Regions from separate parts of the Microbispora hainanensis genome, predicted to be linked through region 3. Evidence: predicted binding sites of a transcription regulator. Region 3 holds the regulator's gene; each other region holds the start of a gene.

What was found. Region 3 encodes HrcA, which represses chaperone genes, less so after heat shock. Its sites were predicted from a motif close to TTGGCACTCTCNNNNNGAGAGTGCCAA; they were not measured.
Region 1: groES (co-chaperone GroES) is a predicted target of HrcA. The motif match lies at 6,977-7,003, and genes of this name have one in related genera.
Region 2: OHB01_RS05685 (FmdB family zinc ribbon protein) is a predicted target of HrcA. The motif match lies at 4,624-4,650, and genes of this name have one in related genera.

The regions. Positions count from the first base shown of each region.
Region 1 is NZ_CP108086.1:3,405,103-3,415,740, forward strand. Features, by position in the region: gene tsaB (tRNA (adenosine(37)-N6)-threonylcarbamoyltransferase complex dimerization subunit type 1 TsaB) at 1-679, shown strand, start outside; gene rimI (ribosomal protein S18-alanine N-acetyltransferase) at 699-1,187, shown strand; gene tsaD (tRNA (adenosine(37)-N6)-threonylcarbamoyltransferase complex transferase subunit TsaD) at 1,270-2,307, shown strand; gene OHB01_RS16225 (hypothetical protein) at 2,493-3,431, opposite strand; gene OHB01_RS16230 (THUMP-like domain-containing protein) at 3,587-4,825, opposite strand; gene OHB01_RS16235 (MarR family winged helix-turn-helix transcriptional regulator) at 5,054-5,620, opposite strand; gene OHB01_RS16240 (NAD-dependent epimerase/dehydratase family protein) at 5,760-6,602, shown strand; gene groES (co-chaperone GroES) at 7,090-7,404, shown strand; gene groL (chaperonin GroEL) at 7,472-9,097, shown strand; gene OHB01_RS16255 (sigma-70 family RNA polymerase sigma factor) at 9,451-10,077, shown strand; gene OHB01_RS16260 (hypothetical protein) at 10,074-10,289, shown strand; gene OHB01_RS16265 (DUF5319 domain-containing protein) at 10,250-10,627, opposite strand.
Region 2 is NZ_CP108086.1:1,254,041-1,264,678, reverse strand. Features, by position in the region: tRNA gene OHB01_RS05710 (tRNA-Arg) at 95-167, opposite strand; gene OHB01_RS05705 (hypothetical protein) at 328-909, shown strand; gene OHB01_RS05700 (M15 family metallopeptidase) at 1,040-2,158, shown strand; gene OHB01_RS05695 (SAF domain-containing protein) at 2,392-3,183, opposite strand; gene OHB01_RS05690 (S-methyl-5'-thioadenosine phosphorylase) at 3,398-4,204, opposite strand; gene OHB01_RS05685 (FmdB family zinc ribbon protein) at 4,267-4,608, opposite strand; gene OHB01_RS05680 (potassium/proton antiporter) at 5,106-6,611, opposite strand; gene OHB01_RS05675 (5-formyltetrahydrofolate cyclo-ligase) at 6,645-7,211, opposite strand; gene galU (UTP--glucose-1-phosphate uridylyltransferase GalU) at 7,245-8,150, shown strand; gene glp (gephyrin-like molybdotransferase Glp) at 8,155-9,339, shown strand; gene moaC (cyclic pyranopterin monophosphate synthase MoaC) at 9,336-9,827, shown strand; gene OHB01_RS05655 (MogA/MoaB family molybdenum cofactor biosynthesis protein) at 9,831-10,307, shown strand; gene OHB01_RS05650 (GNAT family N-acetyltransferase) at 10,375-10,638, shown strand, end outside.
Region 3 is NZ_CP108086.1:4,730,845-4,740,290, reverse strand. Features, by position in the region: gene ybeY (rRNA maturation RNase YbeY) at 1-51, opposite strand, end outside; gene OHB01_RS22135 (PhoH family protein) at 80-1,102, opposite strand; gene OHB01_RS22130 (histidine triad nucleotide-binding protein) at 1,157-1,501, opposite strand; gene OHB01_RS22125 (SigE family RNA polymerase sigma factor) at 1,746-2,225, shown strand; gene OHB01_RS22120 (hypothetical protein) at 2,222-2,905, shown strand; gene OHB01_RS22115 (16S rRNA (uracil(1498)-N(3))-methyltransferase) at 3,058-3,792, opposite strand; gene dnaJ (molecular chaperone DnaJ) at 3,802-4,941, opposite strand; gene hrcA (heat-inducible transcriptional repressor HrcA) at 4,942-5,955, opposite strand; gene OHB01_RS22100 (DUF3097 domain-containing protein) at 6,401-7,207, shown strand; gene hemW (radical SAM family heme chaperone HemW) at 7,225-8,445, opposite strand; gene OHB01_RS22090 (CDP-diacylglycerol diphosphatase) at 8,826-9,446, shown strand, end outside.

The DNA of each region.
Region 1 (10,638 bases), 1.3 Mb from region 3:
AGCGCTGTACGACGGCGAGCGAGTGGTGGCGGAGTCGACGACGATCGACGCGCGGCGGCACGGGGAGCTCCTCGCACCCGCCGTCGAGCACGTCCTGCGCGAGTCCGGCGCGACGCTCAAGGACGTGACCGCCATCGTCGCCGGGACCGGCCCCGGGCCGTACACCGGCCTGCGGGTCGGCCTGATGACCGCGACGGCGCTGGCCATGACCGCCGGGGTGCCGGCGTTCGGGATGTGCACGCTCGACGCCCTCGCGTACGCCGCGCGGGAGAGCGGTCCGTTCCTCGTCGCGACCGACGCGCGCCGCAAGGAGGTCTTCTGGGCCCGGTACGGCGACTCGCGCACGCGGCTCGACGGGCCGCGCGTGGACCGGCCGCACGACCTGCCCGGGGAACTGCCCGTGATCGGCGCGGGCGGCGCCATGTACGCCGACGTGATCGGCCCCGACCGGGTGCGCGGCCCCGAACACCCCTCGGCGGGCGCGCTCGCGGCCCTGGCGGCCGAGCACCTCGCGACGCTGAGCGAGGAGGCGGCGGCGGAGCTCGCCCGGGTGCCCGAGGGCCGCGTGGACTCGGTCGAGAAGGCGCGGGAGCTGGCCGTGCTCGGCCCGCCCCGGCCCATCTACCTGAGGCGTCCCGACGCGCAGGTGCCCGGGGCGCCGAAGCGGGTGACGGCGTGACCCGCCCCGGAGGCACGTCGTGAGGCAGACCGAAATCGTGCTGCGCCGGATGACCCACGACGATCTGCCCGCCGTGATGGACATCGAACGGACCACGTTCCCCGCGGACGCCTGGAGCGAGGCCATGATGCGCGGCGAGCTCGCCGACCAGCCGCGCACCCGGCACTACGTCGTCGCCGAGCTGGGCGACCGCGTCGTGGGATACGCCGGTCTGGCGGCGGCGGGCGACCAGGCCGACGTCCAGACGATCGCGGTCCTCGCCGATCACCGGCGGGCCGGCGTCGGGACCGCGCTGATGAACGAGCTGCTCACCGAGGCCGCCCGGCGCGGCGCGGTCTCGGTGTTCCTGGAGGTCCGCGCCGACAACCCGCCCGCGCAGGCGATGTACGAGCGGTTCGGTTTCCGGCGGCTGGGCCTGCGACGGAGCTACTACGAAGACGGCACCGACGCGATCACCATGGTGAAGGACCTCGGGCCACGACACGGAGATCCGGGGGATGAGGCATGAGGCGGCGAACATGTGAAGATCGTGCGATTCCCCGCGGCCTCCGGCGCGACGAGACCCCGGGCCGTACAGGTGAGGAGGCGGCATGAGCAGGCATGACGAGCCGATCGTCCTGGGGATCGAGACGTCCTGCGACGAGACGGGCGTCGGCATCGTCCGCGGCCACACGCTGCTGGCCAACACCGTCGCCTCCAGCATGGACGAGCACGCCCGTTTCGGCGGCGTCGTGCCCGAGGTGGCCTCGCGGGCCCACCTGGAGGCCATGACGCCCACGGTCGAAGGCGCGCTGACCGCCGCCGGGCTGCGCTTCTCCGACATCGACGCCGTCGCCGTCACCGCGGGCCCCGGGCTCGCGGGCGCGCTGCTCGTCGGTGTGGCCGCCGCCAAGGCGTACGCGCTGGGGCTCGGCGTCCCGCTCTACGGGGTCAACCACCTCGCCGCGCACGTCGCCGTGGACCAGCTGGAGCACGGCCCGCTGCCCAAGCCTTCGGTCGCGCTGCTGGTCTCGGGAGGGCACTCCTCGCTGCTCCTGGTGCCCGACGTGGCCCAGGACGTGATCTCGCTCGGGTCGACCGTGGACGACGCGGCCGGGGAGGCGTTCGACAAGGTGGCCCGGGTGCTCGGGCTGCCGTTCCCCGGCGGACCGCACATCGACCGGGCCGCCCGCGAGGGCTCGGGCGCGGCGGTGGCGTTCCCGCGCGGCAAGTACGACGACGGCACCCTCGACTTCTCCTTCTCCGGCCTGAAGACGGCCGTGGCCCGGTGGGTCGAGGCCCGCGAGGCGGCGGGCGAGACGGTGCCCGTGGCCGACGTCGCCGCGTCGTTCCAGGAGGCGGTCGTGGACGTGCTCACCCGCAAGGCGCTGCAGGCGTGCGCCCGCTACGACGTGAAGGACCTGCTGATCGGGGGCGGCGTGGCCGCCAACTCCCGGCTGCGTGCCATGGCCCAGGAGCGCTGCGACGCGGTCGGAGTGCGCCTGCGGGTGCCACGGCCCGGCCTGTGCACCGACAACGGCGCGATGGTGGCGGCGCTCGGCGCGAACCTTGTGGCGGCGGGCGTCCGGCCCTCCACCCTGGACATCCCGGCGGACTCCTCGCTCCCGATCACCGTCGTCAACGTCTGACCGCCGCCCTCGCCTCCGCCGTCTGTACGGTCACAGGGCCGGTGGGAGCGATCCTCGGCAGGCGTGGCCGGTCGCCGATCGGGTGTGCTCGTGGGCGGTCATGACCGCAGGCGGGCCTAGGTTCGGCCTGGCCGAGGGGCGGTGGTCGGTTCAGCGTGGCCGTGGGCGGTTCTCGGTCGGCGGGTTCAGTCGGTGTGGCCGCGGGCGGGGCGGAGGAGGACCTCGGCGAGCGCCAGCATGGTCTCCTCCAGCGCGGCGAGCCGCCGGGCGACGTCGCCCCGTGCCGGTTCCATGGCGCGGGTGACCGCGTCCGAGACGGTCTCGGCGATCTGTTCGCGGTCGGGCCTGCTGCGCACCGCGTCCGCGAGGGGCACGACGGCTCCCGCGGCCAGGGTGAGGTCGGCGTTCATGCCCGCGATGGTGGTGCTCATCTCGTCCACGCCGGCGGCGACGTCCCCGACGCCCGCGCCCAGCGCGGTCACCCTGGCGTCCATGCCCTCGACGGCGTGACCGAGACCGGCCACGGTGCCGCGCAGCTCCCCGATGCCGAGATCGGCGGGCAGGTTGCCGACGCGTTCACCGACCGCCTCGACTCCGCTCTCCACCGCGTCGATCCGGCCGCCGACCGAGTCGAGCCGTTCGACCACGACGGCTTCGAGCCGTTCGGTGCGCTCGGTGAGCGCGGCGAGGGTCTTGTCGATCCGGGTGAACCGCCCGGCGGCGGCCTCCATGCTGCCCTGGAACTTGCCGAGCCGCTGCGAGACGTCCGCCATCCGCTCGGCGAGGCTCTGGGTCCGGCCGCCGACCTCGTCCACGTGGTCGCGGAGCAGTTCCATGTGCTGCGCCAGCCCCTCCGCCCACGCGGGCGGCCGGACCGTCATGTCGTCAAGTCGCTGGGTGATCGCCTCAAGCGCGACGCCGAGACCGCCCAGCTCACGCTCGCGCACCTCGCGCAGGAGCCACTCCATGCCTTCCAGCCGCTGGCGGATCTCGTCGAGCACGGCGCCCTGCGTCCTCTGCTCGTAGACGTGGTCCTGGGCCGCCCGGGCGAGCAGCTCACGCATCCGGTCGGAGATGGCGGTCTGGCTGCCCGCCTGGAGGAGGTTGTGGCTGGAATGCTCCACCGAGAATGCTCCTTCACTCGCCGAAACGTCGGTTCGGCCCGTCTCGCGCAGATGAACGAACAGGCGGCACGCCCGACCGCCAACTTTAGGCCCTGACCCGCGGCCATCAGGCGTGGAATGAGAAAGGCGGTAATTGCCGGTGAATTGTCGCGGTATTACCCGTCCGTGCTGGTAGCGGGCTCGCAGAGCAGGGCGAACGGCCTTTCTTCGATGCGGGTTAGCACGATCACGCAGGAATTGTCGCCGGAAAGCCGAAGATCCTTGCGCAGCCGTTCGACATCGACGGCGGACCCGCGCTTCTTGATGGTGACCACGCCGACGCGCCGCTCGCGCAGCGCCGCTCTCAGCCGCTTGAGCGAGAACGGCATGACGTCGGTCACCTCGTAGCAGGGCGCCCATTCCGTCCGTACGAGCCGGTCGCTCGTGATGTAGGCGATCCGGGGATCGAGCAGACGGCCTGACACGAGGGCCGCGACCTCGGCGACCAGGTGGGCCCGCACCGCGGCGCCGTCGGGCTCGTAGAGATAGCGGCCCACCGGCCCGGTCTCCGCCTCGGCGCCGGACGCCGTGAGCGTGGCCCCGGACGGCAGCAGGGTGGCGCGGCGCCCGCCCGGCCCCATGCCGGTCCAGATCGCCGCCTCCTTCACCTCGCCGCGGTAGGACACCCACTCGGCCTCGGCGCCCTCCGGGATGAACTCGTACGGGATGCCGGGGGCCACCTTCAGACAGGCCGCCGGGGCGCGGGCCACCAGGTCGAGCACGACCGGCCACGTGGGGGAGTAGGCCATCGGGTCGAAGGTCCGTCCCCTGGCCCCCCTTCTGGCGGGATCGGCGAACAGCAGGTCGTATCCGCCGGGGTCGGCCAGCGCGGCGTCGCCCGTGCGGACGTCGACCAGGGCGGACAGGCCGAGCGCCGCCGCGTTGGCCCGGGCGATCTCCACGGTCAGCGGATCGAGGTCCACGGCGTGCACCGGGCAGCCCGCCCTCGCCAGCGCGAGCAGGTCGCCGCCGATCCCGGAGCAGACGTCCAGCACGGAGGGGCCGCCCTCCGGCCCTCCGCCGGCCCGGATGTCGCCGGCCCGGATGTCGCCGGCCCGGATTCCGGAGGCCCGGATCCTGGCAGCGCGGTGTGCGGCGACCTCGGGACGGGTGGCCTGCTCCAGCCCGTGAGGGGTGAAGTACATGACGGCGGCGTCGGGGCCGAACTTCGCCTCGGCCCGCCGCCGCAGCGACGCCTGGGTGAGCGCCGCCGCCGTCAGGTCGGCCGGGTGGCTTCGGCGCATCGCGCTCGCGGCGGCCACGGGATCGGCGCCGTCGGCGAGTATCTTCACGGCCTCGTCGAGGGCCCCGCGCCCGGCGGGTGTGAGCAGCGTGCGGAAGGCGTCCAGGTCCACGCTCGCGACGCTACCGTTTGCCGGACCCGCACGTCGGCCGGAGGCTCCGCCCTGTGGACAACCCGGAGCCGACGACGGCTCCGGGGCCGGTCGGCGGGAGCCGGTGTCGCCGAGCCGCGCACGTCGGCGGAGGCTTCGTCGTGTGGACGATCGCGGCGGCGGCGACCGCGGCGGCGGCGACCGCGGAGGCGGTGACCGCGGAGGCGGTGACCGCAGGCTCGGGGCCGGTCAGCGGGAGCCGGTGTCGCCGAGCGAGGCGAGCAGCTTGCAGAGCAGCCCCGACAGCCGCTCCCGATCCTCGCCGGTGAGGCCGGACAGCATCCGCTCCTCGTTGGCCACGTGACCCTCCAGCAGGGTGTCGACCACCGTACGGCCCTCGCCGGTGAGGGTGATCAGGACCATGCGGCGGTTGGACGGCGCGACCTCGCGATGCACCAGGCCCCGGGCGACGAGGCGGTCCACCCGGTTGGTGAGCGCGGCGGAGCTGACCATGGCGGCCGTGGCGAGATCGCTCATGCAGAGCCGGTGATCGGGGTTGGCACGGCGGAGCGTCGCGAGCACGTCGAACTCCCATGGTTCGATGTCGTGCCCGGCGAAATACTCCTTGATGCCCTTCTCCAGCAGGCGGGACGCGCGGGAGATCCGCCCGGCCACTCCCATCGCCGAGCAGTCGACGTCAGGGCGCACCCGGGCCCACTGGCCGAGGATCTGGTCGACGGCGTCGTTGTGGGGAGCGGGGTCGCCGGCGGCGAGGGTGTCGTTCCCGGGGGTCTCGTTCGTGAGGGTGTCGTTCATAGCGCGCGCGGTCTGGGTTCTCCTCGCCGCTCCTCCTCCACCACCCATGGTAACGGACATTTCGACGTTGAAATATCGATAGGATCTACGCTACCTTTGGCATCGAACAGTCAAACATCAAAATGTTAGAGGTGGAAAAATGAAGATCCTGGTGCTGGGCGCGACCGGCTACATCGGTTCGGTGCTGACGGAGCGGCTCGCCGAGCGCGGCCACGAGGCGGTCGCGCTCGTACGGCCGAAGGCCCGCGACACCGCCGTTCCCGGCGAGGTGCGCCATGGCGACCTGTACGAACCCGAGACCCTCAAGAGCGCGGTGACGCCGGACATCGACGTCGTCGTGCACTCCGCCAACCCCACCGGTGACGAGCAGGTGGACGTCGCGGCGATCGAGGCGCTGGCCGGAGGGGGCGCGCGGCTCGTCTACATCAGCGGCGTCTGGGTGCTCGGCGCCACCACCGAGGCGGCGGGCGAGGACGCGCCGGTGAACCCCATCACCCCCTCCCGCTATCGCCCGCGGGTGGAACGGCTCGTGCTCGACGCGGGCGGCGTCGTCGTGAGGCCCGGCATCGTGTACGGCCGGGGCGTCGGCATCCCCACCCTGCTCACCGCCCCCGGGCAGGAGGACGGCCGCTATGTCCACGCGGGCGGCCCGGCGCCCACCTGGGCGACCGTGCACGTCGACGACCTGGCGGACCTGCTCGTGCTCGCGATCGAGAAGGCGGCGCCGGGGAGCCTTTTCCACGCCGTCGCCGAGGAGGCGGTGAGCGTCGCCGACGTGGCGGCGGCCGCGGGCCGTACGGGGAAGGCCGTGCCGTGGCCGATCGACGAGGCGGGTGAGGTGCTCGGGCGTCCCTTCGCCGAGGGGCTGGCCCTGAGCCAGGTGGTGAGCGGCGACCTGGCCAGGAAGGTCCTCGGCTGGAGGCCGAGCCGCCCCGGCCTCCTGGACGACGTCCGCTCCGGGTCGTACGCCTCGCGCGCCTGACCGTCCCCGTGCCCCGCGACGTGGCCCCGCCGCCTGTCGCCGCGACTCCCCGCGCCCTGTCCCCGCGTCCCGCGCCCTGTCCCCGCGCCCCGCGCCCCGCGCCCTGTCCCCGCGACCTGGCCCGCCGCCTGTCGCCGCGACTCCCCGCGACCTGTCCGCGCAACGTGGCCCCGCCGCCTGTGCCGGCAACCCGGCCCGCCGTCGCGCCTCCCGCGGCCTGTCCCTGCTGAGAGGCGCCGGTCCGCCGGAAGCGGGCGGCGGTGACGCCGGCGCGGCGGACGGGGCATAACCTCGGGAGCGTCGCCGCCGGATGCGTCTGACCTGCGATGCCGGTTCGTGTTGACTGTCACGCGCCACTTGCATACTGTTTCGTGTTGGCACTCTGCCATTGAGAGTGCCAACAGCGACGAGACAGGTCTGACACCCGCGACGGCAGGCCGCTGGTCGCCTCTTCAGCTCATTCATCGCAATCTGAAGGGGAGGTCCGATCGTGACGACCGCCACCAAGGTTCCCGTTAAGCCGCTTGGCGACCGCATCGTGGTCCAGCCGCTTGAGGCCGAGCAGACCACCGCCTCCGGCCTGGTCATCCCGGACACCGCCAAGGAGAAGCCGCAGGAGGGCCGTGTCCTCGCTGTGGGCCCGGGCAACTGGGACGAGGACGGCGAGAAGCGCATCCCGCTCGACGTCAAGGAGGGCGACGTCGTCCTCTACAGCAAGTACGGCGGCACCGAGGTCAAGTACGGCGGCGAGGAGTACCTGGTGCTCTCGGCCCGCGACGTGCTCGCCATCATCGAGAAGTAGGCCGCGCCGGCTTGTGGAGCCCCGGGACCTTGCGCCCGGGGCTCCGCGCGCTCACAAGGAGACCTGAATGCCGAAGATCCTGGAGTTCGAAGAGGACGCGCGGCGCGCTCTCGAGCGTGGTGTGAACGCTCTCGCCGACGCCGTCAAGGTGACGCTCGGCCCCCGCGGCCGCAATGTCGTCATCGACAAGAAGTTCGGTGCGCCGACGATCACGAACGACGGTGTGACCATCGCTCGCGAGGTCGAGCTGGACAAGCCGTACGAGAACCTGGGCGCCCAGCTCGCCAAGGAAGTCGCCACCAAGACCAACGACATCGCGGGCGACGGCACCACCACCGCGACCGTCCTGGCCCAGGCCATGGTCCGCGAGGGCCTGCGCAACGTGGCCGCCGGCGCGCAGCCGCTCGGGCTCAAGCGCGGCATCGACAAGGCCGCCCAGGCGGTCAGCGAGCGCCTGCTCAGCAGCGCCCGCCACGTCGAGGACAAGAAGGAGATCGCCAACGTCGCGACGATCTCCGCGCAGGACGCGAAGATCGGCGGCCTGATCGCCGAGGCGTTCGACAAGGTGGGCAAGGACGGTGTCATCACCGTCGAGGAGTCCAACGCGATGGGCCTGGAGCTGGAGTTCACCGAGGGCCTCCAGTTCGACAAGGGCTACCTGTCGCACTACATGGTGACCGACTCCGAGCGCATGGAGGCGGTCCTCGAGGACCCGTACATCCTCATCACCCAGGGCAAGATCTCCTCCATCGCGGACTTCCTGCCGCTGCTGGAGAAGGTCGCCCAGACCAAGCGCCAGCTGCTGGTCATCGCCGAGGACGTCGAGGGCGAGGCCCTGGCCGTCCTGGTGACCAACAAGATCCGCGGCACCTTCACGTCCGTCGCCGTCAAGGCCCCGGGCTTCGGCGACCGCCGCAAGGCCATGCTGCAGGACATCGCGATCCTCACCGGCGGCCAGGTCGTCAGCGAGGAGGTCGGCCTCAAGCTGGAGCACGTCGGCCTCGAGGTGCTCGGCACGGCCCGCCGCGTCGTGGTCAACAAGGACACCACGACGATCGTGGACGGCGCCGGCGACGCCCAGGCGATCGAGGACCGCATCCGCGAGATCAAGGTCGCGATCGAGCAGTCCGACTCCGACTGGGACCGCGAGAAGCTCCAGGAGCGTCTCGCGAAGCTGGCCGGCGGCGTGTGCGTGCTGCGCGTCGGCGCCGCCACCGAGGTGGAGCTGAAGGAGAAGAAGCACCGCCTCGAGGACGCGATCTCCGCGACCCGCGCCGCGATCGAGGAGGGCATCGTCTCCGGCGGTGGCTCCGCGCTCGTGCACGTGTCCAAGGAGCTCGACGACCTGGGCCTGACCGGCGACGAGGCCACCGGTGTCTCGATCGTCCGCAAGGCGCTGATCGAGCCCGCCCGCTGGATCGCCGAGAACGCGGGCCTGGAGGGTTACGTCGTCACCACCAAGATCGCCGAGTTGAACGCGGGTGAGGGCCTCAACGCCGCCACCGGCGAGTACGGCGACCTGGTGGGCCAGGGCGTCATCGACCCCGTCAAGGTGACCCGTTCGGCCGTGCAGAACGCCGCGTCCATCGCCGGCATGCTGCTCACGACCGAGGCCCTCGTCGTGGACAAGCCCGAGGAGGAGGCTCCGGCCGCCAACGGCGGCCACGGCCACGGCCACGGTCACGGCCACTGATCCCGCGCCTTCCGCGCCTCGCGCCCCGCGCCCGCCCGCAAGGGCGGACCCGGGGCGCGCTGCTTTTCCGCCCCGTGCCCGCCCCGTGCCCCCCGTGCCCGCCCCGTGCCCGCCCCCTGCCCGCCGTGTCGCGGGACGGGCCGCCGGGGACGAAGCCGCCTCGCGGGCAATGCGAACGACGCACGCTTCTTTTTCCCTGTCAAGTCGTCCGGCGTATATCCCGCGTTTTGGGCTTTCTGGTTGGAATGTTCCAACGGACGAGTGATCACATGATTACGGCGTGTTATCGACGCGTCAATGTGACCAATCCGTAGCCATTAACCATGACGACATGAACGATCGCGGCGGGCATCATGCCTAACGTGACCGAGGGATGCGTCGCCGACGCCGTAACTGGGGTAAGGCTTGCGACGAGATCGGATGAGCCCGACCTCAGGGAACTGACCAGCCTTGCCGTACAGGGAGATCGCACCGCGATCGAATCACTGCTGGGACATTTACGCCCGATGGTGGTTCGCTACTGCAGAGCCCGACTGGGCAGGGTGTCCGGTCACTACCACATCGCCGACGACGTGGCCCAGGAGGTGTGCATCGCGGTGCTGTCGGCACTGCCGCGCTACCGCGACATGGGCCGCCCGTTCGCCTCGTTCGTCTTCGGCATCGCCTCCCACAAGGTGGCCGACGCGCTGCGCAGCTCGGTGCGCTCGGCCGTGCCGACGCAGGACCTGCCGGACGGGCCCGACGAGGGACCGGGACCGGAGGAGACGGTCGTGCGCTACATCGAGGCGCAGCACGCCCGCGATCTGCTCGCCCGGCTCCCGGACACGCAGCGCGAGCTCCTCATCCTGCGGGTGGTGTCGGGCCTGTCGGCCGAAGAGACGGGTAATGTACTCGGCATGTCACCAGGTGCCGTCCGGGTCGCGCAGCATCGTGCGCTCGCCAGGCTCCGGCAACTGGCCGAGCTGGAGTCGATTGCGTGACCACGAAACGTCGTCGTACGGCTCGCCACCTCGGGTCGTACGGCGATGCCGATGTGGAGGGCGAAGTACTGAGGACCGATGCCCTCCTCGACGCGCTGGCCCGCCGTGAGCTGGTGGGCGGCGCGGACGCCGCCATCCGCTTGCTCGGCGCGCTCGTCGTCGACGTGGACAGTCAGCGGCTCTCCTCCGTGTCGATCACACCGTCCACATAGCCCCGGGCGTACTCCCAGCTGACGTAGTCGGCCGGGTCGGGCTGGTAGGCCGGCTCGTGGACCTGCGGCCGGCCGTTGTCGATCATCTGGCGCAGGTTGCCGCGCAGCAGGTCCCAGTCGAAGTAGTGCTGTTCCCCGCACTCCGGGCAGTCGAGGACGAGACCGAGCACGCCCTGGGGTTCGAGCAGGGAACGGAAGACCTCCACGTCGGCGAGATCGGTCAGCGCCTCGTCGCGTTCGGCGAGCGTCAGCGGCTCCACGTCATCGGGCGCTCCAAGCTCCGCCGCGGGGTCGTTGGGGTCATCCGCGAACGGGTCGCGGGGGACGTCTTCCAGCACGCATCCCACCT
Region 2 (10,638 bases), 3.5 Mb from region 3:
ACATGCAGCTGCCTACGGCTGCATCTCACTGCGCAAGATCACGAGATGGATTCGGAGAAGCCCCAGGTGGGGGCCGTTTCGGCTGATCAAAGAGTGCCCCCGGCAGGATTCGAACCTGCGGCACCCGCTTTAGGAGAGCGGTGCTCTATCCCCTGAGCTACGGAGGCGCATGATGTGCACCAGTAAGCCTAGCGAAAGGTTGGGCCCGCTCGCGCCTCCCCAGGGGTGTCGTTTCGTGGTGCGCCGGTCATCGGCGGGCTGACCTGCGGTAAAGCGATGGCAAGTGGTCGTACGCCGGTCAGGGGAGGGGGATTACCGTCGCTGGCCGTGACCCTAACGCGACGTGGATCCGCGCGCAGGCTGCGATCGGTGCTGCTCGTCGCGGCGCTGCTCTCGCCGGCGATCCTTGCCTCGGGCATGCTCATGGCCGACTTCACCGGCTATGGGGAGCGGGCGCGGGCTCAGTTATCGGGCAGCGCGGCCGTACGCGCGGCACCGGCTCGGGCGGCGGACCAGAAGCGCGCCGAGACCACTGCCGAGACCGGGGGAGATCGGGCCCCCGCCGGAACGCCTGCTGCGCGGCCCGCCATGCCACCAACGGTGGACGGCCGAGAAGCTCAGAGGATCCACGTGATCACGATGGCGGGGACGAGACCCCTGCTGAATCCGACCCCGGTGCCCGCGCCGCCCGGTCCCGCGCGTCTCTACGAGGGGGTCGTACGGATCCTTCCGATCGCCCGGCCCGTCCAACGGATCATCCACACGGCCACGACGCCGAAGGCGAGCCGGCCGACGGAGGAGCCGGAGCCTCACGAGGAGGAGACGTTCACGTGCGAGCCGGAGTGGCGGGACACGTGGCTGTGGGAGCTCTGCCGGGAGCATGAGAGCCAGCCCGAAGGCGGGCGATGAGCTGGGAAACGCGCAAATGCGACGTGTCCGGTCGATAGCACTTAGGCGAACCGGGGCTCGGGCACACAGGGCGCTGTAGTAACGTGCGTCCCTGACCCAGGTCAAGAGTTCGCAAACGGGGGAATCGATCGTGTCATCTCCTCGATCAGCCAGGCTGATCGCGGTCGTCACGGCGATGACTTCGCTGACCGTCTCCGCACCGTACGGCACGGCCGCGCCGGCCTTGGCCGACACCACGACCGCGAAGGTCCGTACGGCGTCCGCGGGGGAAAGCGTAATGACGCTCGACAAGGAGCCCACCACGCTGACCGAGCTGCGGCGGGAGGCTCAGAAGGCGTACAAGTCGATCGAGGACGCGAACCGGGCACTGGTGGCGCGGCAGAAGAAGTTCGGCACCGTCGAGAAGGCGCTGGCGGCCAAGTTGGAGAGTCTCCAGCAGGCCACGGCGGAGCTCAACAAGATGCGCAAGCCGCTGTCGGACCTCGCCTCGTCGATGTATCAGGACCCCTCGCTCGACGGGCTCAGCCCGTTCTTCAGGGCGGGGAACGGCACGGAGACGCTCCGGAGGATCGCCGACCTCGACCACATCGTCGCCGGACGGAACAACGTGCTCGGCGACGCGGTGAAGCTCTTGGAACGGCAGCAGCGGCTCGCAGAGGAGGCGCAGGAGCTCCGGGCGGCCAGCCTCCTGCAGGAGGCGCAGCTGAGCGCGCAGGTCGCCGCGTTGCGCAAACGCTCCAGCTCGCTGGTGCGGTCGCTGACCAAGGCGCTGATCAAACTCGGTGTGAAGATCAGCAGCAAGGGGGCGGGCGGCTGCGACCCGACCAGGATCGGCCAGGCGGAGCAGTACCCGAACGGCCTGCTGCCCCAGACCATCCTGTGCCCCCTGCCGCAGGCCGGGGAGGAACTGCGGGCGGACGCGGCGATCGCCTTCGCCGATCTCAACATCGCTTACAAGAAGCGCTTCGGCACCTCGATGTGCATCTCGGACAGCTATCGCAGTCTGAGCGAGCAGCAGTCCATCTACTATCGGCGGCCCGGTTTCGCCGCCACTCCGGGCAAGAGCAACCACGGGCTGGGGCTCGCGGTCGACTTGTGCGGCGGGGTGCAGAACTTCCGGTCTGTCCAGTTCAACTGGCTGGAGGCCAACAGCAAGCGGTATGGCTGGATACACCCCGACTGGTCGTATCACAGCCCCTTCGAGCCCTGGCACTGGGAGTACGATCCCCAACTTGGCGCGAAACTCTGACGATCGCCCTCGGCCGAGCAACCTCGGCGCCGGGCGTTACGCCGGATCCGAGGAGACGTTTCGGCAGGTCACGCGTGACCAGCGGGCCTGACGGCAGGCCGGGGGCGGCGACGACGGACGCCCGCTGCGCGCCGCAGGTGACCACCGCCTGATCGGCCCCGCTGCCGTCCTGACAAGACCCGGGCGCGCTCCGCCGCCCGGGCAAATCCCCTCCACAGCCTGGGCACAGTCCGTCAGTGCGGGTGGATGGTCATCGACAGCCTGCCCTGTGCCTGGGCTTGGGCGAGCTGGGCCGCCTGCGCCGGGGTCGTGGCCAGCACCAGCAGCGCGCCGCCGTCCGTACGGCCGGGTGGCCGGGCGATCACCCGCACCTCCCGGGCGACGGTCCGGGCCTGGAAAGGCCCGTCCTCGAAGGCCGCCAGGACGTCGATCACGTCTCCCGGCGACAGCAGGCGGGCGGCGTCGGGATCGGCCATCCTGACCGGCGTCGCGACCAGACCCGGTTCGATGGCTGGCGTTCCCGCTCGCGCAGCCGACGCATCGGCTTGCGGGTCCGGCGCCCCTGGTGCCGCGGCCGGGCCGCCGCCGGCTGAGCCGACGTCCGCCGAATCACTGTCGGCCGCGCTGCCACTGGCTGAACCACCGTCGGCCGGGTCGCCGCCGCCCGAGCCGCCGCCGGCTTGGCCGCCGTACGCCTGCCCGGCCAGGGTCTGGCGGAACAGGGCCGAGCCGAGCAGCCGGGCGTCGGTGAGGAGCTCGCCTCGACGCAATGGACCGGCGAGCACGCGGCCCGAGACCGGGGTGCCCGGCGCGTACGCCCCGGCGGGCACCGCATCGGGCGGGAGCCGTACGACCACGACGTCGGCGGCTGCCAGACGGCCTCCGGGGAGATCGCGGGCGGCGGCGAGGACCTCCACCCCGTCAGGGGTGCGGACGGCCAGCAGCACGCAGGCCACCGCCAGACCGGCGAGGACGGCGGCGATCGGACGGCGACGGCGCGTCCTCAGCCGCTTCAGATCACGCATGACCATCTCGGTTTCGCCTCTCGCCTCCTTGCGAGCCTCCTTGCAAGCCTCCTCGCGAGGGCCGGTTGCATCGTGGACGCTTCACGCCGATGGCCCCCATGGATCGCCTGTCCGGGCGATGCCCCGGCGGCGGTGGCGCGCCGCCGGTTCCGCCGCCGGTTCCGCCGCCGATCGCGCGGCCGGACAGGGCCGTACGGCATGGCACGCATCGGCGTCAGGGGAGCTCGATCGGCAGCTTGATCCCGTCGAGGGCGTTGCCGCAGGGGCAGATGCGCTCCTCCGGAAGGGCCTCGACGACCTGCGCGACAAGCGTGCGCATCCGCTCCACGTTGGCGGCGAAGAAGGCCAGCACTTCCTCGTGGGTGACCCCCTCACCGGCCTCCACACCGGCGTCGTGGTCGGTCACGAGGGCGAGGGTCGTGTAGCAGAGGGCGAGTTCGCGGGCGAGCACGGCCTCGGGGTGCCCGGTCATGCCGATGATCGACCAGCCCGCCCCCGCGAACCACTTCGACTCGGCCCGGGTGGAGAACCGGGGCCCCTGGACCACGACCAGAGTGCCGCCGTCGACCGTGTCCCAGCCCGTCTCGCGGGCAGTGGCCACGGCGGCCGCCCGGCCGGAGGGGCAGTAGGGGTCGGAGAACGACACGTGGACCGCCCCGCCCGCGTCGTAGTAGGTCTGCTCGCGGCCCTGCGTGCGGTCCACGAGCTGGTCGGGGATCACGAGGGCGCCCGGGCCGATCTCCGGGCGCAGGGACCCGACCGCGCTGGGCGCGAGCACCTGGCGTACGCCGAGGGAGCGAAGGGCCCACATGTTCGCCCGATAAGGGATGCGGTGGGGAGGGAAGGTGTGGCCGCGGCCGTGCCGGGGGACGAACGCGACGGTTCGGTCGCCGATGCGGCCCACGGTGATCGTGTCACTCGGCGGGCCGTACGGCGTCGTGATGTCGATCTCTTCGGCGTCCTCAAGCAGGGAGTAGAACCCCGAGCCGCCGATGACCCCGATGTCTGCGCGATTGACCATGGGCCGACACTAGCGAACGGTGCCGCACGTCCGGCGCGTGCAGTCGGCCCCTGTGGATAACCTCAGGCGGCGGCGGTCGAACCGGACGACGACGTGCTCGACGAGGAGGCGCTCGACGACGAGGACGAAGACGAGCTCGTGGAGGTCGCGGGCTCCTTCTTGCCGGAGTCGCCGGACGACTTCGAGGACGTCGTCGTCGTGGTGGCCGTGGTCGTGGACGAGCTCGAAGAACGGCTGTCGGTCCGATAGAACCCGGAGCCCTTGAACACGATGCCAACCGCGGAGAAGACCTTGCGCAGCTTGCCCTGGCAGGCTGGGCACTCCGTGAGCGGGTCGTCAGAGAACTTCTGGACGGCCTCCAGCTGCTCACCGCAAGCGGTACAGGCGTACTGGTAGGTAGGCACTCGCTCCTCCTGAGACTGGCACTCGACCGGGTCGATTGCTAATGGTAAGCAGTCAACAAGCCCAAACGCCACTCCAGCCCGGTTTATTGCCCCGCGCCGTCCCATTCGCGCGCGCCAGGATCCCCGCCAAGATCCCCGCCGAGATCTCGCCGGGCTCCCACCGAGAACCCGCCGGGCTCCCACCGAGAACCCGCCGGGCTCCCACCGAGAACCCGCCGGGCTCCCACCGAGAACCCGCCGGGCTCCCGCCGAGATCCCAGCGGGTTCCCGCCGAGCCTCGCCCGCGATCCACGAGCGGTCCGCCCGCGGTCCGCCCGCGATCCGTCCGCAGCCCGAACCGAGCCCTGAACCGCCGCCCAAACCGCCGCCGCCCGAACCGCCGCAGCCGGAACCGCCGCAGTGCAAACCGCGGCCCGGACCGCGTCACAAAGCACCGCCCGGACCGCCGCAGCGCAAACTCAGCCCGGACCGCCGCGCGAAAGCAGCCCCTACGACGGTCAGCCGCCGCGTTCGCCGTACCAGCCGGCCAGCTTGCCGCGGCGGCTGACGGCGCGCAGGCGGCGTTCGACCGTCTCCCGCTGGGCGGCCGTGGTGACCACGAGGAGCTGGTCGCCCGCCAGCAGCCGCGTCGTCGGCGTGGGCACGAACGACTGCCCGTTCCGTACGACGAGGGTGACCATGGCGTTCGCGGGCAGCCGGAGCTCGAAGATCTCCACACCGTGCATGAGCGAGCCGGGCGGGATGCGGACCTGCAGCAGCTCGGCGTTCAGCTCTTCCAGTGGCGCGGCCTCCACGTCGAGGTCGCGGGCCTCGCCCTCCGCCGCCAGGCCGAGCAGCCTGGCGAGGTACGGCAGCGTGGGCCCCTGGAGGATCGTGAACACGATGACGATGATGAACACGTCGTTGAACAGGCCCTTCGCCCCCGGCAGCCCGGCGGCCCAGGGGATCGCGGCCAGCACGATGGGCACCGCACCGCGCAGCCCGGCCCACGACAGGAACACCTGCTCGCGCCACGACAGCGCACCGAGGCGCAGGAGCCGGGCGATCGCCGCGGACACCACCACGGACGCCGGCCGGGCGACCAGGACCAGCAGCAGGCCCGACACCACGGCTGGGACGAGCACACCCGGCAGTTCGCCCGGGTCCGCGAGCATGCCGAGCATGACGAACAGCCCGATCTGGGCGAGCCAGGCGGCGCCCTCCGCGAAGCCGCGCGTGGCGGCGCGGTGGGGGAGCCTGGCGTTGCCCAGGACCAGCGTGGTCAGGTAGACCGCGAGGAACCCGCTGCCGTGCAGCAGGGTCGCCCCGCTGTAGGTGATGAACGCCAGTGCCAGCACCGCGATCGGGTAGAGGCCGGAGGCGGGCAGCGCGACCCGGCGCAGCGCGTACACCCCCGCCGGGCCCACGGCGAGACCGACGGCCGCGCCGATGACGAGCTCGACGGTGGTGTCCAGCAGGATGTGCGGCAGCGAGAGCTCGAACGACGAGCCCGCGCTCAGCATGATCACGAGGATGACGGTCGGGGCGTCATTGAAGCCCGACTCGGCCTCCAGAATTCCGGCGAGCCGGGGCGGCAGCGGCAGCCGTCTCAGCACGGAGAACACGGCCGCCGCGTCGGTCGACGCCAGGAACGCGCCCAGCAGCAGCGCCATGCGCCATTCCATGCCGAGCAGGACGGCGACGCCCGCCGCGAGCACGACGACGCTGACCGCGATTCCGACCGTGGCGAGCACGAGCGCCGTCGGGACGGCGTCGCGTACGTGTTTCCAGTTGGTGGTGAGACCACCCTCGGCGAGGATCACGGCGAGCGCGACCAGGCCGAGTTGCTGGGCCATCTGGGCGTTGTCGAAGTTGATGCCGATGGGGCCGCCCTCGCCGAGCAGCAGCCCGAGGCCGAGATAGAGGAGCAGCGAGGGAAGGCCGGTGCGATGCGCGATCCGTACGGACGCGATGGCCGCGATGACGACGACGGCGGACAGGAGCAGCCAGACGTTCAGACCGATCCGCTCCCTTCGCCGTCTCTTATGTCAATCTTGTCATATCTGTACCAAGCGGGCGATTCCGCTGGGAAGAGCAGCAAAGCGGACGCGCTGGTCATGCGGCTCGGCGGGAACCCCCTCCAGCAACTCGCCCTCGTGCAGGAGCGCCACCGTTGGCACATTCGGCCCGACGCGGGCGAGCGCCCGGTCGTAGAACCCGCCGCCGCGGCCGAGCCGTACGCCGGTCACCCGGTCGACGGCGAGGGCCGGCGCGATCACCAGCGCGGCGGTGCGGATCGCGTCGACGCCGCGCCGGACGTCCACCGGCTCCATGATTCCGTACGGACCGGGGACCAGGGAGTCGGGCCCGTCGTACACCGCCCAGTCGAGGTCGCCGTCCGGGCGCTGCACCGGCAGCATCACCGTGGCGCCGTGCTTCCACAGGGCCAGGATCAGTCCCTGCGTGGCCGGCTCGGTGCCCGTCGACCAGTAGCAGGCCACCAGGCCCGCCATCTGCACCCACGGCTGGTCGAGGAGTAACTCCCTGATGGCCGCCGACGACTCGCGCAACGTCCCGGGATCGAGCTCCGAGCGGCCGCGCAATATACGCCGACGCAGGTTCATCTTGTCCAAAGACTGCTCCGTTAGTGTCTACTCATGGCTGACTTCGATCCCGTGACCAAAGCCGTCGTGCCCGCCGCGGGTCTCGGCACCCGCTTCCTTCCCGCCACGAAGGCGACCCCCAAGGAGATGCTGCCCATCGTCGACAAGCCGGCCATCCAATACGTGGTGGAGGAGGCCGTCTCCGCCGGACTGCTGGACGTCCTCATGGTGACCGGCCGCAACAAGCGTTCGATCGAGGACCACTTCGACGTAGCGTACGAGCTTGAGGACGCTCTTCGCGCGAAGGGCGACGAAGAGCGGCTCAACCAGGTCAAGGAGCCCGTCGATCTCGCCACCATGCACTACGTGCGGCAGGGCGAGCCGAAGGGTCTCGGCCACGCCGTCCTGTGCGCCAAGCAGCACGTCGGCCACGAGCCGTTCGCCTGTCTGCTCGGCGACGACATCATCGACCCCCGCGACCCGCTGCTCAAGCGCATGATCGAGGCGCGCGCGACCTACGGCGGCAGCGTCATCGCGCTGATGGAGGTGCCGCGCGAGCAGATCTCCCTGTACGGCGCCGCCGCCATCGAACCGACCGACGAGGACGACGTCGTCCGCGTCACGGACCTCGTGGAGAAGCCCCCGGCCGACGAGGCGCCCTCCAACTGGGCCGTCATCGGCCGTTATGTGATCGACCCCGCCGTGTTCGACGTGCTGGAGCGCACCCCGCCGGGACGCGGCGGCGAGATCCAGCTCACCGACGCCCTGCGCACCCTTGCATCGATGGGCCCGGAGGAGGGCGGTCCGGTGCACGGCGTGTTGTTCCGCGGCCGTCGTTACGACACCGGCAACAAGCTGGAGTATCTGCAGACCGTGGTGCAGTTCGCCGCGAACCGGGACGACCTCGCCCCCGAGTTCCTGCCGTGGCTGCGGGAGTTCCTGGACAAGTCCGGACAGTGAGCCGATGAAACCCGTCGACCGCCATCTCGCCGACATCCTCGCGGTGGTGCGACCGCTCGCACCGCTGGAGGTCGAGATCGAGGCCGCCCTCGGCGCCGTGCTGGCCGAGGACGTCGCCTCGCCCGTCCCGCTGCCGCCGTTCGACAACTCGGCCATGGACGGCTATGCCGTACGGGCCGAGGACGTGGCCGCCGCGCCCGTCACGCTGCCCGTGATCGGGGACGTCGCGGCGGGGGACGGCGGGCTGAACGCCCTCGGCCCCGGCCTGGTCACCCGCATCATGACCGGGGCGCCCGTGCCCACCGGCGCCGACGCCGTCGTTCCGGTGGAGTGGACCGACGGCGGCACCGCCCGCGTACGGATCGACAGGCCGGCCCCGCCCGGCAACGCGATCAGGCGGGCGGGCGAGGACGTGCGGGCGGGCGACGTGGTGCTCCGCGAGGGCGTCAGGATCGGGCCCGCCCAGATCGGCATACTCGCCGGGGTGGGCCGCCGCCGGGTGCTGGTGCGGCCCCGGCCGAGGGTGGTCGTGCTGTCCACGGGTGCCGAGCTCAGCGAGCCCGGCACCCCGCTGGGCGCGGGCCGCATCTGGGAGTCCAACAGCTTCATGCTCGCCGCCGCCGTACGCGAGGCGGGGGCGCAGGGGTTCCGGGCCGGTTCGGTGACCGACGACCCCAAGGAGTTCATGGACACGCTGGACGCCCAGCTCGTGCGGGCCGACGCCGTGATCACCAGCGGCGGCGTCTCCATGGGGGCGTACGAGCCGGTCAAGGAGGCCCTGTCGCCGCTGGGCACGGTGACCTTCGAGAAGGTCGCCATGCAGCCGGGCATGCCGCAGGGCTTCGGCGTCGTGGGGCCCGACCGCGTGCCGATCTTCACGCTGCCCGGCAACCCGGTCTCGTCGTTCGTGTCGTTCGTGCTCTTCGTCAAGCCGGCCCTGCGGGCGATGCAGGGCCTTCCGGCCGGGCCGCCCGCGACCGCGCGCGCGGCCCTCACCGGGCCGGTGCGGTCCCCGGCGGGCAAGCGGTCGTACCTGCGGGCCGTGCTGACGGGCGAGAGCGTCGCACCGGTGACCGGGCAGGGCTCGCACCAGCTCGCGGCGCTGGCCGGGGCGAACGCGCTGATCGTGGTGCCGGAGGACGAGACCTCGCTGCCCGAGGGCGCCGAGGTGGAGGTGATACCCCTGTGAATGACGGCACTGCGAAGCTGACTCACGTGGACGAGTCGGGCGCCGCCCGGATGGTGGACGTCTCCGAGAAGGACGTGAGCGCGCGCACCTCCGTCGCGACCGGGCGCGTGCTGCTGTCGCCCGAGGCGGTGGCCGTGCTCCGCGCGGGTGACGTGCCCAAGGGCGACGCGCTCGGCGTGGCGCGGATCGCCGGGATCATGGGCGCCAAGCGCACTCCCGACCTCGTGCCGCTGTGCCACCCGATCGCCCTGACCGGCGTGAAGGTCGACCTCGCCGTCGTGGACGAGGGGGTGGAGATCACCGCCCGGGTCCGTACGGCCGACAGGACGGGCGTCGAGATGGAGGCGCTCACGGCCGTCACCGTCGCGGCGCTCGCACTGGTGGACATGGTCAAGGCGGTGGACCCGGCGGCCGTGATCAGCGACGTCCGGGTCGAGGAGAAGACGGGCGGCAAGACGGGCCACTGGACCCGGCCCGGACAGGAGTAAGGCGTGCGCGCGTTGGTGGTGACGGTGTCCAACAGGGCGTCCGCGGGCGTCTACGAGGACAGGTCCGGGCCGCTGCTGGCCGGCCTGCTCAAGGAGGCGGGCTGCGACCAGGTGGACGGGCCCCGCGTGATCCCGGACGGCGACGCCGTCGAGGCCGCGCTGCGCGAGGGCGTCGCCGCGGGCTACGACGTGATCGTCACCACGGGCGGCACCGGGGTGACGCCCCTCGATCTCACCCCGGAGATGACCCGCCGGGTGCTCGACCGGGAGATTCCCGGCATCGCCGAGGCCATCCGTCAGGTCAACCGGGAGAAGGTGCCGGCGTCGATCCTGTCCCGGGGTCTCGCCGGGCAGGCGGGCACGACTCTGGTGGTCAACCTGCCCGGGTCCTCCGGCGGCGTACGGGACGGCATGGCCGTGCTGACCCCGATCCTGGCCCATGTCGTGGACCAGATCCACGGCGGCGATCATGCCCGCTGAGCAGCCGGCCGAGACCGCGGCGCGTCCCGCGTGGCGCGTTGACCGTGTTCCGGTGGATGATTGACGAATGGATCGACTTCGCGGCTGGCCGGCAACCATGGCCGAGGGGCCCGTCGGGCTGCGGCCGCTGCGCCTGCGTGACGTCCGTGACTGGCGCGACACCCGGCTGCGCAACGCCGAATGGCTCCGCCCGTGGGAGCCGAGCAACCCCGAGACCCCGCTGTTCCGCACCGGTCTCGGGCCGTACGTCTCGATGGTCGGCACGCTGCGCCGCGAGGCCCGCCAGGGCATGGCCATGCCCTGGGTGGTCACGTACGAGGGGCGGTTCGCC
Region 3 (9,446 bases):
CGCCGACTCGTCGACCTCGACGCCGGACTCGTTGGCCACCTCGATGCTCACGGGGTCTCCTCACCCGTCATGGTCCCGCTCACCGCCGGTTGTTCCGCGGCCGCTTGTTGATCGCGCGCGGTTCCGACGCCATCGCGGCGTCGTACCGGCCGTAGGCGTCGACGATGTCGCTCACCAGCTTGTGCCGTACGACGTCGGCGCTGGTCAGCCTGCTGAAATGGATGTCCTCGATGCCGTCGAGGATCTGCTGGACGACCTTCAGGCCGCTGTCCTGGCCGCCGGGCAGGTCGATCTGGGTCACGTCACCGGTGACCACGATCTTCGAGTTGAACCCGAGCCTGGTCAGGAACATCTTCATCTGCTCGGGCGAGGTGTTCTGCGCCTCGTCCAGGATGATGAAGGCGTCGTTCAGCGTGCGTCCGCGCATGTACGCGAGCGGCGCGACCTCGATCGTCCCCGCCGACATCAGGCGCGGGATGGACTCGGGGTCGAGCATGTCGTGCAGCGCGTCGTACAGCGGCCGCAGGTAGGGGTCGATCTTCTCGTAGAGCGTGCCGGGCAGGAAGCCCAGCCGCTCCCCCGCCTCGACGGCGGGGCGGGTGAGGATGATCCGGTTGACCCGCTTGTTCTGGAGGGCCTTCACGGCCTTCGCCATCGCCAGATACGTCTTGCCGGTGCCGGCGGGGCCGATGCCGAAGACGATCGTGTGCCTGTCGATCGCGTCGACGTACCGCTTCTGGTTGACCGTCTTCGGGCGGATGGTGCGGCCCCGCGAGGACAGGATGTCCAGGGACAGAACCTCGGCCGGACGGTCGGTGGCCTGCCGCAGCATGTGGATGCTGCGCTCGACCGCGTCGGGGGACAACTCGGCACCCGAGCCGACCAGCTCCACCAGCTCCTCGAAGAGGCGCACGACGATGCCGCTCTCCTCGGGACTGCCGGTGATCGTGATTTCGTTGCCCCGCACGTGGATATCGGCGCTGAAGGCGCCCTCGATGACCCGTAGCAGCTCGTCGCCCGACCCGAGGAGGCTGACCATCGGCTGCCCCTCGGGGATGACTACCTTGGCCTGGGTCTTGTGCATTTGCTGTGACTCGGACATGGGCGGCCTTTGCGGCCCTGATCGCCTCCCTAGCTCCCTCCCCACTTTAGCCGCTCAGCCGGGGGGCCAGGTGAGGCCCCGGCCGCCGAGGACGTGCGCGTGGACGTGGAAGACCGTCTGCCCGGCGCCCTCTCCGGTGTTGAACACGATCCGGTAGCCGCTCTCGGCCACGCCCTCCTGTACGGCCACCGCGTGGCAGGCCTTGAGCAGGTCGTCTGCCAGGCCGTCGTCGGCCGCCGCCAGCGCGGCGGCGTTCTCGTGGTGGGCCCTCGGCACGACGAGGACGTGGGTGGGGGCCTGCGGGTTGATGTCGCGGAAGGCCAGCGCCCGCCCGGTCTCCAGGACGATGTCCGCCGGGACCTCCTTGGCCACGATCTTGCAGAAGAGGCAGTCGCTCACGCGCGAAAGCCTAGCCGTTGACACTAGTTGATGACTGCAATGATCCCCCGGGCTAGGGTGAGTGTGCGAGACTGCACCAGAAAACCCCCCTAGTGTCGGGCGAGGACACCACTGGGCCATGCCCCCTCATGATTCGGAAGAACGTAAACCCCCCGAGGATGACGAGCGTCCTATTGATGTGACCACCGAGACCCTCGTGGCCGACAGGTCGTTGGGAACGGTGCCCGTCGGGTGGGATGCCGACATGGCCGTGACGGCGCTCTACAGCGCTCACTATCGGTCACTGGTGCGTCTCGCCGTGCTGCTGGTGCGTGATGTGGCCAGCGCCGAAGAGGTCGTTCAGGACGCGTTCGTCGCCCTTCATGGCGCCTGGCGCAGGCTGAGGGACACCGACAAGGCACTGGCCTACCTTCGGCAATCGGTCGTGAACCGATCGCGTTCCGTGCTGCGGCACCGAGCGGTCGTCGAGAAGTACGCGCCCAAGGGGCTGCCCGACGCGCCCAGCGCTGAGAACGGCGCGATCGGCGAACTGGAGCGCTCGGCCGTCATCGAGGCGCTGCGCGGCTTACCCACCCGGCAGCGCGAGGCACTGGTGCTGCGATACTACGGCGACCTGTCGGAAGCCGAGATCGCCCACGCGATGGGGATCAGCAAGGGCGCCGTGAAGAGTCACACGGCCCGCGGCATGGCCGCACTACGGATGGCACTGGAGCAGTTCTCATGACCTTCCCTCCCGACGACGAGTACGGCGAGCTGCTCCGCCGTGCCCTGCGCGCGGAGGCGGACTCGGTCGTGCCGTCTCCCGATGGACTCGAAATCATCCGCGGGCGGATCGAGCAGCGTGGTCTGCGCGGCCTGCGGCACCTGCTGTGGCGGCGGGTCGGAGCGGCCGCCGCCGGGGCCGTGCTCGTGGCGGGCGCGGTCGTGATGATCGTCCCCGGCCTGCGCGACCAGGTGGCGCAATCAACGGGCATCTCCAACGCCGGCGACGAACGTGAGGACAACAGGGACACCTCGTCGGTGATCCGGCCGCCCAACCCGGCGGAGCCCTCGCGGCCGGTCGTGATCGTGCCCGTCACCCCGAGCCCGTCGCGCGAACGGCCCAGCCCGACCCCCACGCCCAAGACGGAGGCGACCACCAGACCGTCGCCGTCGCCGTCCGATCCCTGCGTCACGCCCACCCCCGAGGCCGGGGTGATCGAGCCCGACACGGCCCTCCCGCCGACGTGCTCGCCCACGTCGGTGACGCAGGAGACGCCCGTGACGACGCCGTCGGCCTCGCGCCGCCCGTCGTCGCCTCCGCGCACGACGTCCGCGCCCCCGGTCACCCCGAGCACGCCGCCTCCCGCGGAGGCGGCGACGCCCGAAGCGGCGGCGGCCCCGTCGCCCTCGCCCTCGCCCTGACCCGGCCCCCTGGTCGTCGGCCGGGGTCCGCGGCCCGGTGGACGGGCCGGTCCCGGCCTCCGAGTTGACGGGACGGCTTTGTCAGCCGTGGCGGGGCTATGCGCCGCGGCCGGACTATGAGCCGAGGCCGGGCTATGCGCCGCGGCCGTGCGTCACCAGCGGCCGCAGCGGGACATCAGGACGGCCGCCGCGGCCACGCCCGCAGTCGAGGTGCGCAGCACCGTCGGCCCCAGCAGGGCCGGCGTGGCTCCCGCGGCCCGCAACGTGGCGATCTCCTCGTCGGTGACGCCGCCCTCCGGGCCGACGATCATCACGATGTCGCCCGGCTCCTCCGGCAGGGGCAGGCGGCTCAGCGGCTCGGCGGCCTCCTCGTGCAGGACGACCGCGAGCGCCGCCGACGAGACGAGCGCGCCGACCGCCGCGGTCGTGGCCTGCTCTGTCACCTCGGGCAGATGGAAGCGCCGGGCCTGCTTGGCCGCCTCGCGGGCCGTGCCGCGCCAGCGGGCGAGGGCCTTGGCGGCCCGGTCGCCCTTCCACTGGGTGACGCACCGGGAGGCGGCCCAGGGGACGATCACGTCGACCCCGGCCTCGGTCATCATCTCGACCGCGAGCTCGCCCCGGTCGCCCTTGGGCAGGCCCTGGACGACCACCAGTCTCGGCCGGGGCGGCGGGACCTCATAGCGGCGCAGCACCTCGGCGGTCAGCGAGTCCTTCCCCGCCGCCGTGACCGTGCACTCGGCCACCCGCCCCGCGCCGTCGGTCAGGTCGATCCGCTCCCCCGGCCGCAGGCGGCGTACGGCGGCGGCGTGCCGCCCCTCGGGCCCGTCGAGGACGATCGTGTCCCCCGTCTGGCCGGCCGCGTCCGACAGGAACACGGGAACAGTCATGCGATCAGCTCAGCGGCCGTTGAAGGCGTCCCGCAGGCGGGAGAAGAAGCCCTGCTGGCCCGGGGAGAACTTGCCGGGCGGGCGCTCCTCGCCGCGCAGCTTCGCCAGCTCGCGCAGCAGTTCCTCCTGCTGCGGGTCGAGCTTGCTCGGCGTCTCGACGTTCACGTGGATCAGCAGGTCGCCTCTGCCGGTCTCGTTGAGCCGCTGGACGCCCTTGCCGTACAGGGGGATGACCTGGCCGGCCTGGGTGCCGGGCCGGATGTCGATCTCCTCCGCGCCGTCGAGGGTCTCGATCGTGAGCGAGGTGCCGAGCGCGGCGGCCGTCATCGGGATGGCCACCGTGCAGTGCAGGTCGTCGCCGCGCCGCTCGAAGATCTGGTGCGGCCGCTCGACGATCTCCAGGAACAGGTCGCCGGGAGGCCCGCCGCCGGGGCCGACCTCGCCCTCGCCGGCGAGCTGGATGTGCGTGCCGTCCTCGACGCCGGCCGGGATCCTGACCTTGATCGTGCGCCGGGTCCGCACCCGTCCCTCGCCCGAGCACTCCATGCAGGGGTGCCGGATGACGCTGCCGTACCCGCCGCACTGGGGGCAGGGACGCGAGGTCATGACCTGGCCGAGGAACGAACGGGTCACCTGCGACACCTCGCCGCGCCCGTGACACATGTCGCAGGTGTCGGGGTGCGTGCCGGACGCCGCCCCGGAGCCCTGGCAGACCTCGCAGACCACGGCCGTGTCGACCACGATCTCGCGGGTCGTGCCGAAGGCCGCCTCCGCCAGGTCGAGCTCGACCCTGATGGTGGCGTTGCGGCCCCGGCGGGCACGGGAGCGGGGCCCCCGCGCGGCGCCCGCCGAGCCGAAGAAGGCGTCCATGATGTCGCTGAACGGGAAGCCCGCGCCGAAGCCGCCGGCTCCGGCCCCCGCTCCGCCGCCACCGCCGAACGGGTCGGCGCCCATGTCGTACATGCGGCGCTTGCCCGCGTCGGACAGCACCTCGTACGCCTGGTTGATCTCCTTGAACCGCTCCTGGGTCTCCGGATCGGGGTTGACGTCCGGGTGCAGCTCACGGGCAAGACGGCGGTATGCCTTCTTGATCTCTTCCTGGCTGGCGTCGCGCCGTACGCCAAGGGTCGCGTAGTAGTCGTTGGACACTTATGACCCCGCCAGGATCTGGCCGACGTAACGCGCCACCGCGCGCACCGCACCCATCGTCACCGGATAGTCCATTCGTGTCGGGCCCAGCACTCCGAGCCGGGCCAGTTCTCTGTCGCCCGAACCGTATCCGGCGGCCACGATAGACGTGCCGCGGAGCCCGCTGTAGGGGTTCTCGGATCCGATGCGGACGGTCAGTTCGGAAAGCCCGCCGGTCTCCCCCAGCAGGCGGATGAGGACGACCTGCTCCTCCAGGGCCTCCAGCACGTCCCGCAGGCCGATGCTGAAGTCGGCGGCGGCCAGGTTGGCCGTGCCACCGAAGACGATCTTCTCCTCGTGCCGCTCCACGAGCGTCTCAAGCAGCACGGAGAGGATCGTGGCCGCCACCGGCCTGTCCTCGGGGGGCAGGCGGTCGGGAATGTCGGCCACCGTCTCCGGCACCTGGGACAGGCCGCAGCCGTCCAGGCACGCGTTGAGCACGGCGCGCAGATTCGCGATCCGGTCGTCGGCGATGGCCTCGGGCAGATCGACCACACGCTGCTCGACCCGCCCGGTGTTCGTGATCAGCACCAGCATGACCCGGCGCTCCGCGAGCGGGACGATCTCCACATGGCGGACCGACGACCTGGTGAGCGAGGGATACTGCACCACCGCGACCTGACGGGTGAGCTGCGCGAGCAGCCGCACCGTACGCATGACGATCTCGTCGAGGTCCACGGCCCCGGCGAGGAAGGTCTCGATGGCCCTGCGCTCGGCACCCGACAGCGGCTTGATCTGGGACAGCCGGTCGACGAACAGCCGGTATCCCTTGTCCGTCGGCACCCTTCCGGCACTGGTGTGCGGCTGGGTGATGTAGCCCTGCTCCTCCAGCGCCGCCATGTCGTTGCGGATCGTCGCCGGAGAGACGCCGAGGTTGTGCCTGTCCGCCAGGGCCTTGGACCCCACCGGCTCGTTGGTGGACACGTAGTCCTCGACGATGGCCCGCAGGACGGCGAGCTTGCGGTCGTCGAGCAATGTGTCACCTCCCTGTGCCTGGAAACACCGACTCTGGCACTCTGTGTTCCCGAGTGCCAAGTGTACGGCTACCACCCCACCTGGTGCGATAACGCGCAGGGGGGCACGGACAAGCGGGCTGCGAATCGACCGCAAGCCGCATGGCCGACTCTTCACCCTATGCACGAGCACCAGAGACCCGCGCCGGCCGAGGCGACCACGCGGGTTCCCCGCCCATGATGCCCCCGGCACGGCCCGGCGCGCCCCTGTGGCTGCCGCACCCGTTTCCCCCGCCGTACGCCGCTCCCCGGCCGATCCGGCCCCGCGCTGCTGTGGGTCCCTGGGTGCTCTTCGCCGTCCTGCCGGTCGTGCCGGCTTCCTGGCCGCGCCGATCGTGACGATCGTCGTACTCGCGCGCCGCTCCGCGGCCCGCCGCCGCAGGGCGTGATTTGCTAGCGTTCCCCGCATGTACGGGCGGGACGTGCTTTCCGGAGACTGGCGGCGGCCACGGCGGGGGCAGATCCCCGAGGTCCCGGCAGAGCCCGACCTCGTGGTGGAGGACGCCGAGGGCCGCTTCTGCGGCGCCGTGGTGGCCTGCGACAAGGAGGCCGTGACGCTGGAGGACCGGTTCGGCCGCAGGCGGGTGTTCCCGCTGACGCCCGCCGGGTTCCTCCTCGAAGGCAAACCGGTGACGCTGGTGCGGCCCCAGGCCGGCCCCAAGGGCCCGCTGCGGAGCGCCTCCGGGTCGATCGCGGTCGAGGGCCTGCGCGCGCAGGTCGCCAAGGGGAGCCGCATCTACGTCGAGGGCGTCCACGACGCCTCGCTGGTGGAGAAGATCTGGGGACACGACCTGCGGGTGGAGGGGGTCGTCGTCGAGTTCCTCGAAGGGGTGGACGACCTCCCTGCCATCGTCGAGGAGTTCGGCCCCGAGCCGGGCAGGCGGCTCGGCGTGCTCGTCGACCACCTGGTGCCCGGCTCGAAGGAGAGCCGCATCGCCGCCCGGGTGTCCGGGGACGACGTGCTCGTCGTCGGGCATCCGTTCGTGGACATCTGGCAGGCGGTCAAGCCCCGGGCGCTCGGCATCCCCGCCTGGCCGGACGTGCCGCGCGGCGTGCCCTGGAAGGAGGGCGTGATCGCCGCCCTCGGCTGGCGGATGGACCCCCAGGAGGCGTGGCGGCACATCCTGAGCCGGGTCACGACCTACGCCGACCTGGAGCCCGAGCTCCTCGGCCGTGTGGAAGAACTGATCGACTTCGTCACCGCCCCCGTTTAAGGGGTGAGATCCCGGATCTAAGGGGTGAGGTCCCGGACCACCGCGTCGGCGAGCAGCCTGCCGCGCAGCGTGAGCACGGCCTGGCCCGCCTTGAACGCCTCCACCTCCAGCAGTCCGTCCGCCAGTGCCCGCGCGCACGCCGTACGCGCCTGGGGGGCGAGGTCGGCCAGCGGGAGACCCGAGGCGAGGCGCAGCTCCAGCATGACCCTTTCGACGGCCCTGTCCTCCGCCGACAGCACCTCGCGGGCGTGCGCGGGCGAGGTCCCGGCCGCCAGCCGGGCGGCGTACGCCGCCGGATGCTTGACGTTCCACCAGCGGGTGCCGCCGACGTGGCTGTGCGCCCCCGGCCCGGCCCCCCACCAGTCGCCGCCGGTCCAGTAGAGCAGGTTGTGGCGGCAGCGCGCCTCGTCTCCCGCCGCCCAGTTGGAGATCTCGTACCAGCTCAGGCCCGCGGCCGTCAGCATCTCCTCGGCGATCAGGTAGCGGTCGGCCGCCACGTCGTCGTCCGGCATCGGCAGCTCGCCGCGCCGGATGCGTGCGGCGAGCCGGGTGCCGTCCTCGACGATCAGGGAGTACGCCGAGACGTGGTCGGGCCCGGCGGCCAGCGCGGCCTCCAGGGAGGCCCTCCAGTCGTCGTCGCTCTCCCCCGGCGTGCCGTAGATGAGGTCGAGGTTGACGTGCTCGAACCCGGCGTCGCGGGCCTCTCGTACGGCCTCGGCGGGCCGGCCGGGGGTGTGCCGCCGGTCGAGGACGGCGAGGACGTGCTCGCCCGCGCTCTGCATGCCGAAGCTCATCCGGGTGAACCCGCCCGCCCGCAGCTCCTTCAGGTAGGCCGGGTCGACGGACTCGGGGTTGGCCTCGGTCGTCACCTCGGCGCCGGGCCGCAGGCCGAACTCCTCGCCGATGGCGTCCAGGATCCGTACGAGGTCGGCGGCGGGCAGCAGGGTCGGCGTGCCGCCGCCGAAGAAGACGGTCTCAACGGGCGGCGCGGCGTCTCCCAGCACGCGCCGGGCCAGCCGTATCTCCTCGACCGCGGTGGCGGCGTAGTCGCGCTGTGATGCGCCGGGCCCCAGCTCGGACGCCGTGTAGGTGTTGAAGTCGCAGTAGCCGCAGCGCGTCGCGCAGAACGGGACGTGGACGTAGAAGCCGAACGGACGGGAGCCGAGCCCGTCGAGGGCCTCGGACGGCAGCTCGCCGCTCGGGGGGACGGGATCGCCGTCGGGAAGCACGGAAGGCACACTCTCCAGTCTGCCGCCACTCGCCCCCTGCCCTCGACGCCCGGTCTGGTATCACTGCCGGTTTTTCGCTCTCGCCCGAATATCGCACGATATGCGATGCCGGAATATCTCTTATGAGCATTCGCCCGGCCGAGATTTCCGGGTCCGTTCGCCGCGCGCCAGGAGATTCTCTCGACCCCCCGGGGAAGTGTTCCGATCTTTCCTACGGAAAATCAAGCCTGCGCCAGGGGCTTTTACCGGCCACCAGAGGGGGGATCAACCTCGCCGAGTGCGTCGATCTTTCACTGACGACGCCGTTTCCGGTCTCGCGTACGGCCTGAACCGCAAGGCGCGCGAAGATCGCGGCAAATAGCAACAGATGCGGGTTGTCGGGGGTAGTCATGCATGAAAACGACGAGGCGAGCGAGCTGACGCGGCGCCGGTTCATCCAGTTCTCCAGTATGGCGGGCGCCACCATACTCACAGGCGCGAGCATTCTCGCCGGCGCCGGGCACGCGCTCTCCGCGCCTTCACCGACATGCGGCCCAGACCCCGACGAAAATGATTGCGGCAATCCCCACAGTAAGGAGCCCCTCTGGACAAAAAGTCAGGACTGCTTCAAAAAAGGCACCTGCCTGCAGAACCACCCAGACTTCGTGGTGATGAAGGGCAACCCGAGCAAGAAGAAGTACGTCAACTACCTCCTCATCCCCACCAAGCGGATCAACGGCATCGAGTGTCCGTGGATCTGCTGCAGCACCGCACCGAATTATTGGAGCGCCGCCGACTACTGCGCCACCCAGCAGCCCACCGAGGTTCCCGCCCCGGTGGGATTGGGGATCAATTCGAGGCCGGCGAGACAGCTCGACCAGTTGCACATCCACATGGCGCGGGCGCGCCCGGAGTCCTATAACGACCTCGTCGCCCAGGACAAGCTGGCCGCCAGAACCGTAGAGAATTGGGCGGACACGCGCGTGTCGATCACCGGCTACAGCGAGCAGCACCACACGAACATCCAACAC